Regions from separate parts of the Bacillus sp. F9_6S_D1_P_5 genome, predicted to be linked through region 1. Evidence: riboswitches for the same ligand, from Rfam matches in the RefSeq annotation. Region 1 holds a riboswitch; the other holds the start of a gene.
The links. A riboswitch is a leader RNA that binds a small molecule or an ion and turns the genes downstream of it on or off. The one in region 1 is predicted to bind cyclic di-AMP.
Positions count from the first base shown of each region.

Region 2: linked by a shared signal. The riboswitch ahead of ACUXEY_RS16960 (SipW-dependent-type signal peptide-containing protein) and the one ahead of ACUXEY_RS10780 (APC family permease) in region 1 are both predicted to bind cyclic di-AMP.

Region 1 is NZ_JBTREW010000007.1:113,487-118,278, forward strand. It holds gene ACUXEY_RS10765 (hypothetical protein) at 1-682, opposite strand, end outside; gene panE (2-dehydropantoate 2-reductase) at 858-1,802, shown strand; gene ACUXEY_RS10775 (hypothetical protein) at 1,857-1,985, opposite strand; cyclic di-AMP (ydaO/yuaA leader) riboswitch at 2,126-2,272, shown strand; gene ACUXEY_RS10780 (APC family permease) at 2,417-4,243, shown strand.
Region 2 is NZ_JBTREW010000013.1:13,075-17,866, forward strand. It holds gene ACUXEY_RS16940 (thiazole biosynthesis adenylyltransferase ThiF) at 1-312, shown strand, start outside; gene thiD (bifunctional hydroxymethylpyrimidine kinase/phosphomethylpyrimidine kinase) at 328-1,134, shown strand; cyclic di-AMP (ydaO/yuaA leader) riboswitch at 1,225-1,372, shown strand; gene ACUXEY_RS16950 (hypothetical protein) at 1,466-1,852, shown strand; gene ACUXEY_RS16955 (hypothetical protein) at 1,869-2,099, shown strand; cyclic di-AMP (ydaO/yuaA leader) riboswitch at 2,361-2,506, shown strand; gene ACUXEY_RS16960 (SipW-dependent-type signal peptide-containing protein) at 2,606-2,710, shown strand; gene kdpF (K(+)-transporting ATPase subunit F) at 2,707-2,787, shown strand; gene kdpA (potassium-transporting ATPase subunit KdpA) at 2,807-4,474, shown strand; gene kdpB (potassium-transporting ATPase subunit KdpB) at 4,488-4,792, shown strand, end outside.

The sequences.
Region 1 (4,792 bases):
GTTCCATTGCTTCTTTTATAGATAATAAAGTTTGAACGTACATTCTTTGGTCTTCAAAGAATGGAAAGGTTTGAAAGTAAGAGCTTCTTAATCTCTTCTTCTCAAAGAAATCTGTTACGCCATGAAATAAATAACCAAAAATGAATCTTTCCACTTGGGAATACTTTTTTCCATTACATTCGATACAAATAGTCTCGTTTGTATCATTTTTAGTTTCAAGTACACGGAAGCGGGCGGCGAATTCGATTGCTTCTGATAATGTCATGTTTAGAGCGGTTTCTACTTCTGTCCGAATTGTTAAGAAGCCAAGCTCATAAGGACAAAGTGTTACGTCAATAGAATGAATCTTGAATGGAACGGAAATCAAATTTGTTGTTAAATGTCCAGTTAAGTTAAGGTCTTTAGAATAGCGTTGTAATCCTTTTTGATGTTCTGAGTGAGGAAATAGTATTTTATTTGTAAATGAAAGGTAGTATGCTTCCATATTTTGATGTGAAACTTGAAACTTTCCGTAGTATGTATTTTCATTTTCAAGATGATCGAGTCGAAAAGGGCGAAAATCATTTTTCTGTAAGAAAGGGAACATATTTTGTTCATATCCAGTTTTAAAAGAAAATGGGAATATAAATTGAAATATGGCTGTTGCTACATCTTTTTCCTCGATTGTTTGTATTGCCTCCATTTACATTGTTTCCTTTCCATATATGCTATAAAAACAACATGCCCAAATTCATTTGAAAATAACCATTGTTTTATACTTGATTAAGAATGAAAATTCAGCTTATTTAGTAGGGGACATGTATAATGTTATGTATACTAAATGTTATAAAATTGTATGTTGAAAAGGGGGATCTTGTATGCGTATTTTAGTATTAGGAGCTGGTGGTGTCGGAGGCTTTTTTGGTGGCCGATTAGTCGAAAAAGGAGAAGATGTTACGTTTCTTGTTCGTAGCAAAAGAAAACAGCAATTAGAGGAAAAGGGACTTGTTATTCGTAGTGTTAACGGGGATTTTTCCTTCCAACCGAAATTAATAACGAAAGAAGATAGAACTTCTCCGTTTGATGTTATTCTATTTTCAACAAAAGCGTATCACTTAAACGATGCAATTCAAGATTTGAAGCCGTTTGTAGGTGAAAATACTGTAATTATTCCATTACTAAATGGTGTTGCTCATGTATCACTATTACAAAAAGAATTTGGTGAAGAGAAAGTGATCGGCGGTTTATGCTTTATTGAGACGACGTTAAACGATCAAGGAGAGATTGTACAAACGAGTGCTGCTAACAGACTTGTATTTGGAGAAATGAAGTCTCAAGATTCAGAGAGAATACAGCATATTGCTAAAGCATTTGCAGGTACGAAATCTAGTTTTGTTTTAAGTGAAAATATTACGCAAGATATGTGGCATAAATATTTATTTATTACTGCAATGTCAGGTGTGACAACATTAATGCGTGCACCGATAGGACCGATTCGTGAAAGCGAAGGTGGCCGCAATTTTATCCAAAACTTATTTGAAGAGTGCGTGCAAATCATGAGATTTATAGGAGCACCAATTAAGGAAGATATTGCCCAGGAACATATGAAAACAATTGATAAAATTTCGTATAATATGAAGTCATCGATGCAGCGTGATATGGAAAAAGGTTCTGCAATTGAAGGTGAGCACTTACAAGGATACTTACTAGATGTAGCAGAACAATTTTCTATGGAAGCACCGTTATTGGGTGCGGTATATCAAAATTTAAAGGTGTATGAAGAAATGACCTTTAACAAATCAGCAATAGAATTGGATGTATGAAAAAATAAAAAAGAAAGCAATATATAAGTGTATTGCTTTCTTTTTTATGACAAATTATTTATTTCTTTTCGTTCTATCTGTCAAATTTATTTCCTGTTCACGTTTACCGTATAATTGATTAATTTCATTTGCTAATGCATCTAAATAGGAATCGGAAAAAATAGGCTTCTTTTCTTTAGACATGTAGGTCTCCTTTATCGATTTTTTAGTATTCATTATGTATATTTACCGGCGGATTATGCGCAATCATTTTAAATTTTTTCTTTTTCGAAATTTTTGTTTACATTTTGAAAATAAAGGAGTATTATAATCCACAGTTTCAATTTTCTAAATCGCTGAAACCGCATGGTGCGGGGGACCCGTTCTTATGGATTAGTTCTTAATCCAATGGGGTGAATCCTTGAAAAAGGTAGGGCTACTCATAGGCCCGAATCCGACAGCTAACCTCGTAAGCGTTATATTGAGAAGGAAGGTGGAGCTTGTGCGACAAAAAATATAATGTCTACAAGTCTATTTCGTTATGGCTTGTAGACATTTTTTGTTTTCTGAAGAAATCGTTTATCCGCTGTAACTAGCAGAAAAGTTCGTACAAAATTATTGGAGAGTGGACAGCAGTGGTTTCATCTATCAAAAAGTTTTTAATTGGAAGGCCGTTAAAATCAACTGAGCTTGGAGAGCAAAAGCTTAATAAAACGAAGGCGTTAGCTATTTTATCTTCTGACGCATTGTCATCGGTTGCATACGGACCAGAGCAAATATTAATTGCATTAGCAGGTCTTGGGGCAATAGCATATTGGTATTCCATTCCGATAGCTGTTGGGGTATTAGTGTTATTAACTGCTCTTATTTTATCTTATCGACAAATTATTTACGCTTATCCGCACGGCGGAGGAGCGTATGTTGTATCAAAAGAAAATTTAGGGATGAATCCAGGGTTAATAGCTGGAGGGTCTTTATTAGTCGATTATATTTTAACTGTTGCAGTAAGTGTATCAGCAGGTACAGATGCGCTTACATCAGCTTTTCCTAGTTTACATGCACATAATGTAATCATTGCGATTATATTTGTTATATTTATTACTATTTTAAATTTAAGAGGGGTAACGGAATCGGCTTCCGTTTTAGCATATCCTGTTTATTTATTTGTTCTAGCACTATTTATATTAATTGGTGTAGGTATTTATAATATTATAACTGGTCAAGTTTCACCGACATTACACACGTCAATTGGAACACCAGTTGCAGGAATTAGTTTGTTCTTACTGCTACGAGCATTTGCATCGGGTAGTTCAGCTTTAACAGGTGTTGAGGCGATCTCTAACGCAATTCCAAACTTTAAAGATCCTGCACCAAACAATGCAGCGAAAACATTGCTCGCAATGGGTGCATTACTTGCCGTTTTATTTTCAGGAATTGTCTTTTTAGCTTATTATTACGGAATTAATCCAAGTAAGGAAGTAACGGTTGTTTCACAAATTGCTGAACAAACTTTTGGACGTAATTTCATGTACTATTTCATACAAGGTACAACTGCTTTAATATTAATTCTTGCTGCTAATACAGGTTATTCTGCATTTCCACTATTAGCAGTTAACCTTGCAAAAGACAAATTTATACCGAGAATGTTTATGATTAGAGGAGACCGCCTAGGATACTCAAACGGAATTATTATACTTGGAATCGCATCGATTATTTTAATTGTAGCTTTCCAAGGACAAACGGAACATTTAATTCCGTTATACGCAGTAGGTGTATTTATTCCGTTTACCCTTTCTCAAACGGGTATGGTATTAAAATGGCTTCGTGAAAAACCTGAAGGATGGGCTTTGAGATTAACGGTCAATTTAATTGGAGCAGTCATTAGTTTTATCGTAATGAGTATGTTCTTTTTAACTAAATTCGCACAAGTTTGGTCGATCCTTATATTCTTACCTGCAATCATATTCCTGTTCCACCGAATTAAGAAGCATTATGATGCAGTAGGCGATCAATTAAGTTTAAAAACTTGTGAGAGAATTGTTCCGATTGAAGGAAATGTAATTGTCGTTCCTGTGGCTGGTATGACACATGTGGTAGAAAATTCGTTGAACTATGCGAAGTCTCTTTCTGCAGATCAAGTTATCGCTGTATATGTTGCTTTTGACAGAGAAGAAGAGAAGAAATTTGAAGAGAAATGGAAGAAGTGGCAACCTGAAGTAAGACTTGTTACATTGCATTCTCATTATAGAAGTATTCTTCAACCGCTGACAAAGTTTATTGATACAGTGCAATATAAAGCGAGTGAATCAAATTACCGAGTTACTGTAGTTATACCACAGTTCATTCCGAAAAAAGGTTGGCATAACATTCTTCATAATCAGTCTAGTTTACTCATTCGTGCGTATTTACTCTATAAAAGAAATGTAGTTATTACGACAGTTCCATATCATTTGAAAAAGTAAGAAGATTTTTTAAGGATAGCTTCATGAAAGTGAAGCTATCCTTTTTGTGTATACACTATGCATAATTGCATATGAGTCTAAAAAATATATTGATATAATTTTTGTATATGTAAATAAGTAGAGGTTTTTGTTGTGATATATGGATATTTCAATTGGAAAAGTGAAGAGGATTATATTTTGGAATAAGGACAATAAAGCTTGAAAATAAAGGGAATGAAAATACTTCTTTACGTTATATAAATAGCTGTGTTTAAATGACCTTACAGTACAAAACTTACATAAAAACAAAACGGAATTTCATATTGACGTACGTTTTTTAGTTTATAATGAATAATATTTTCATGTAATATATTCACTGTGTGAATGTGGAAATGGCTATAAAATAGAAATTTTATACAATAATATTCATACTAATCACATATGAAATGTTTTATAACAATAAGTAAGTACTGTAGCAATAAAAGTTGAGAGAGGTGGTTCATACATGGATCGCGGTGAGAACGTTCTCTATTTTAACCATCTCAAATTATGTGTAAGGAAATAGAATAA
Region 2 (4,792 bases), on a different contig from region 1:
AAACACAATTGTCCTTCGTGCGGAGAGAATGCATTGTATCCGTATTTAAATAAAGAAAACACATCGAAAACAGCAGTTTTATGCGGGAGAAATACAGTTCAAATTAGACCACCTCATAAAGAGGAAATGGATTTTGAGAGGTACAAAAAGCTGCTGGATGATCGTGTGAATGATTTAAATGTAAATCCATATTTATTATCATTTTCTGTGGAAGAAAAGAGATTAGTTGCTTTTAAAGATGGTCGTGTACTTGTACATGGAACGAAAGATATAAGCGAAGCAAAAACAATTTATCATCGCTATTTTGGATAGAAAAGGATGAGTGGGATGAAAGTAAATAAAGCTTTAACAATTGCAGGATCTGATAGTGGCGGCGGTGCCGGTATTCAAGCAGATTTAAAAACATTCCAAGAGCTTGGTGTGTACGGGATGACGGCTATTACGGCAATTACTGCTCAAAACACGCTTGGCGTTCAAGGGGTATATCCAGTTCCGTTAGAAGGTATTACGGAACAGTTGAATTCAATTGGTACGGATTTAACACCAGATGCTGTGAAACTAGGAATGTTATTTAGTAGCGAAATTATTCAAATTGTAGCAGAACATATTAATAAATTTGGCTGGAATAATATTGTACTAGACCCTGTTATGATTGCTAAGGGCGGTGCATCATTATTACAACAAGAAGCAGTACAAGCATTAAAAGAATATTTATTACCAGTAGCAACTGTTATCACACCGAATGTTCCAGAAGCAGAAGTGTTAACTGGGCTGGAAATTCATAACGTTGAAGATAGTAAAGAAGCTGCAAAAGTACTGCATGAATTAGGTGCGAAATATGTACTTATGAAGGGCGGACATGCAGAATATCAAGGTAATGAAGTAATTGATTTACTTTTTGATGGAGAAAAGTTTATTGAATTTAGAAGTGAGCGAATTCCTTCAAAGCAAACACACGGAAGCGGCTGTACATTTGCGTCAGCAGTTACAGCTGGCCTTGCGAAAGGATACTCGATGGAAGAGGTAGTTCAAGAGGCAAAACGATTTATTAGTATAGCAATTGAAGAGCCGTTGCATATTGGTAGTGGTCATGGACCGACGAATCATTTTGCATACAAATTGAATAAAGCATAAGCATGAATAGTAGAAAAGTCAGTTTTGTAACTGGCTTTTTTTTGTTTACTTTTTCCAAATACAGGAGTAATATATCAGCCAGAATATATTTTTTGTAATACGCTGAGTCCAATTATATGGAGCGGAGGAACCAATTTGTGCAGTGTCACTCGGGGTGAATCTTTCAATTTTGAAAGTAGGGCTACTCTCAAAGTCCGAATCCGACAGCTAACTTCGTAAGCGTCTTGAGAGAGGACGGTGCCACGATGGATACATCACTTCATCAATCTGATTAGTATAGGGGAATATCAATCTACGTTTGAGTTCTTTTATGCTAAGGAGGATGAGGTACATGGAATTAACACTTATTTGTGTTGGAGAAGAAAGCAAGGTAAATAGTTTAATAGATTTAGTAGCATATCAACATGAGTTAATTATTTTCACAGCAAATGAAGAGATAGCGGCCGAAGTGAGGAATTGTGGATTTGATTGGACGTATAGTTGTAGTAAGGAGCAAGATTTTACTAGTATTTGTGAGTGTATTAAGAAGGTGATTTTACTAGGGGATGAGCTTCCAATCGTTAGCTTCTTCACAGAACACATTCGCTTTTCTTTTCAAGCACCTATTACTGTTGTTACAAGGAATAAACGATATCCAGCGAGGCTCTATGAAACAATTGGAGCTGCATTTGTCGTGTTTACAAATTGTGATAATATATCTTTTTTATTTTTTGAATAGGGCGGGGGAAAAGAAGATGAAGGTGTTGTTACTAGGAGATATAGCGAATCGTTGGGCGGTATCGGTAGAGCGAGTTCAAGAATTGGTGGTGCTCGATCCTATTTTTCCAAGGCCCTATATCATATTGCCATCGAAAGACGCTTTATATTTAAAAACAGATGTTATCGAATATGAGCAATTACATGCAGAATTGTCACAAGTTTATATTCGCGGGAGAAATTTACGTGCTTTTTTACGAGGGAAATAAATAGTGAGTGAAAAAAGAGCGAATGCGAAGTGCAACAAGCTATGCACTTCATGTCATTCGCTCTTTTTATTTCGTGTTTAACAGGTCATTTCTACGAAAAAGAAAGAAAAGACAAGAAAATAGATGAAAGGATATTAATAATACATAATGTAAGCGTTTAAACAGATAGATATTTTCTTATTTTCAGTAATTTGACTCTTTACAAGTGAAATATAGAGGAGTATATTTACTCTCATAAATCATTCATAAAATTTCCAAAAAAACCTAAAATCGCTGAGTTCCAGAAATGGAGCGGGGGAACCAATTTTGTGCATCGTCACTTGGGGTGAATCTTTCAGTTTTGAAAGTAGGGCTACTCTTTAGGCCCGAATCCGACAGCTAACCTCGTAAGCGTTTAGAGAGGAGGTTTACTTTTTGTTGTTCATTTTTTGAACACTGAGTAGAGCTCAGTGTTCTTTTTTAATATTTTGATGGTAAATTTTAACAATTTGAAATGAGGGATAGCTATGTTAGATGTTATAATGATCGGGATTTTTGTTGTGTTAGTCGCATCGATGGCAAGTCTTGCAAGTTGGTCAGATAAAGTTGTGAAAGAAGGGAAGCAATCATGACGATTGCCTTATCGGTTATTGTTGCAGCAATTACGGTGTACTTAGTGTATGCCTTATTAAATCCGGAAAAGTTTTAATTAGGGGGAGTCATTCATTATGATCTGGGTCGCAGTTGTTATTACAATGCTGTTGTTTATTCTTGTGGCAAAGCCAACGGGAATTTATTTAGAGAAAGCCTTTCAAGGGAGTAAAAAGCTAGATAAAGTATTCGAGCCTTTTGAAAAACTTATTTTTAAAATTACGGGTGTAAAAGAATACAATCAAACGTGGAAACAGTACGCACTATCATTAGTTTTATTAAATGGATTTATGATTGTTGTCGTATATTTCATTTTCAGACTACAAGGAGTATTGCCATTAAATCCAGTACACATTGAAGGAATGGAGCCTACGCTCGCTTTTAATACAGCAATTAGTTTTATGGCCGATACAAACTTACAGCATTATAGCGGTGAAAATGGCTTATCTTATTTATCACAATTAATTGGAATTACATTTTTAATGTTTGCAGCACCGGCAACGACGTTAGCACTTGTAATGGCGTTTATAAGGGGACTTGCTGGAAAAGAACTTGGTAACTTTTTCGTTGATTTTACGAGAGCATTGACGAGAGTGTTTCTTCCTATCGCATTTATGGCGGCACTAGTCTTTGTCGCACTTGGTGTACCACAAACGTTAGACGGGGCAGTTACGGCGCAAACGATTGATGGCGCGAAGCAAAGTATTTTACGCGGGCCTGTTGCATCATTCGTAGCCATTAAGGAACTCGGAAATAACGGGGGTGGATTTTTCGGAGCAAACTCTACACATCCTTTTGAAAATCCAGGGCAAATGAGTAATATTTTGCAAATGATGCTTATGATGTTATTGCCAACAGCACTTCCGTTTACGTACGGACGAATGGTAGGAAATAAAAAACAAGGTCGCATCCTTTTCGTATCACTATTCATGGTGTTTTTACTAGGGTTTATAACGATTACGACATCTGAATTACATGGGAATCCAGCGTTAAATGGAATGGGTATACAGCATGTACAAGGAAGTACGGAAGGAAAAGAAGTGCGATTTGGAACAGTATTTTCTTCCCTTTATGCGACAGTAACGACAGCTGCGGAAACAGGAGCTGTGAATACGATGCATGATACGTTAACACCAATTGGCGGGTTAGTACCACTTGTAAATATGATGTTAAATACAGTATACGGCGGCGTTGGAGCAGGATTTGTGAACATTATTATGTATGCGATTATCGCAGTCTTTATATCTGGATTGATGGTTGGGCGGACACCAGAGTTTTTAGGTAAGAAAATTGAAGGTAAGGAAATGAAATTAATTGCGGTAACGATACTATTTCATCCATTGCTCATTTTAGGATTTTCGGCATTAGCTCTTTCAACAAGTTTAGGAACGGATGCCATTTCCCATTCTGGTTTCCACGGTTTGACGCAAGTGGTATATGAATATACATCGTCAGCTGCGAATAATGGATCTGGATTTGAAGGGTTAGCAGATAATACACCGTTTTGGAATATTACAACTGGTTTAGTTATGTTTTTAGGGCGCTATTTCAGTTTAATTACGATGCTAGCTGTTGCAGCTTCATTGAAAGAGAAGACGGTAGTACCAGAAACAGTCGGGACATTCCGTACGGATAATAGTTTATTTGGTGGTATTTTTATCGGAACGATTGTAATTGTCGGTGCATTAACATTTTTCCCGATGTTAGTACTTGGTCCAATTGCAGAATTTCTTACATTGAAGTAATGGAGGGTAAATGATGAGACCGGTAGTAGTAAAAGAAAAAAGAGTAAATGAGTCACAAATACATGCTGTAGAAGATGAAGTTAGACAAGCGAAAACGATGGACCGTGATATCGTGAAACATGCGATAAAACAATCCTTTGCGAAATTGAATCCGAAAGTCATGATAAAGAATCCGATTATGTTTGTTGTAGAAATTGGATTTATCATTACGTTCATTTTATCGTTTCTTCCAAGCCATTCTAGTAGTGTACCAGGATGGTTTAATATAACAGTTTCTCTCATTCTCTTATTTACAGTTTTATTTGCTAATTTTGCAGA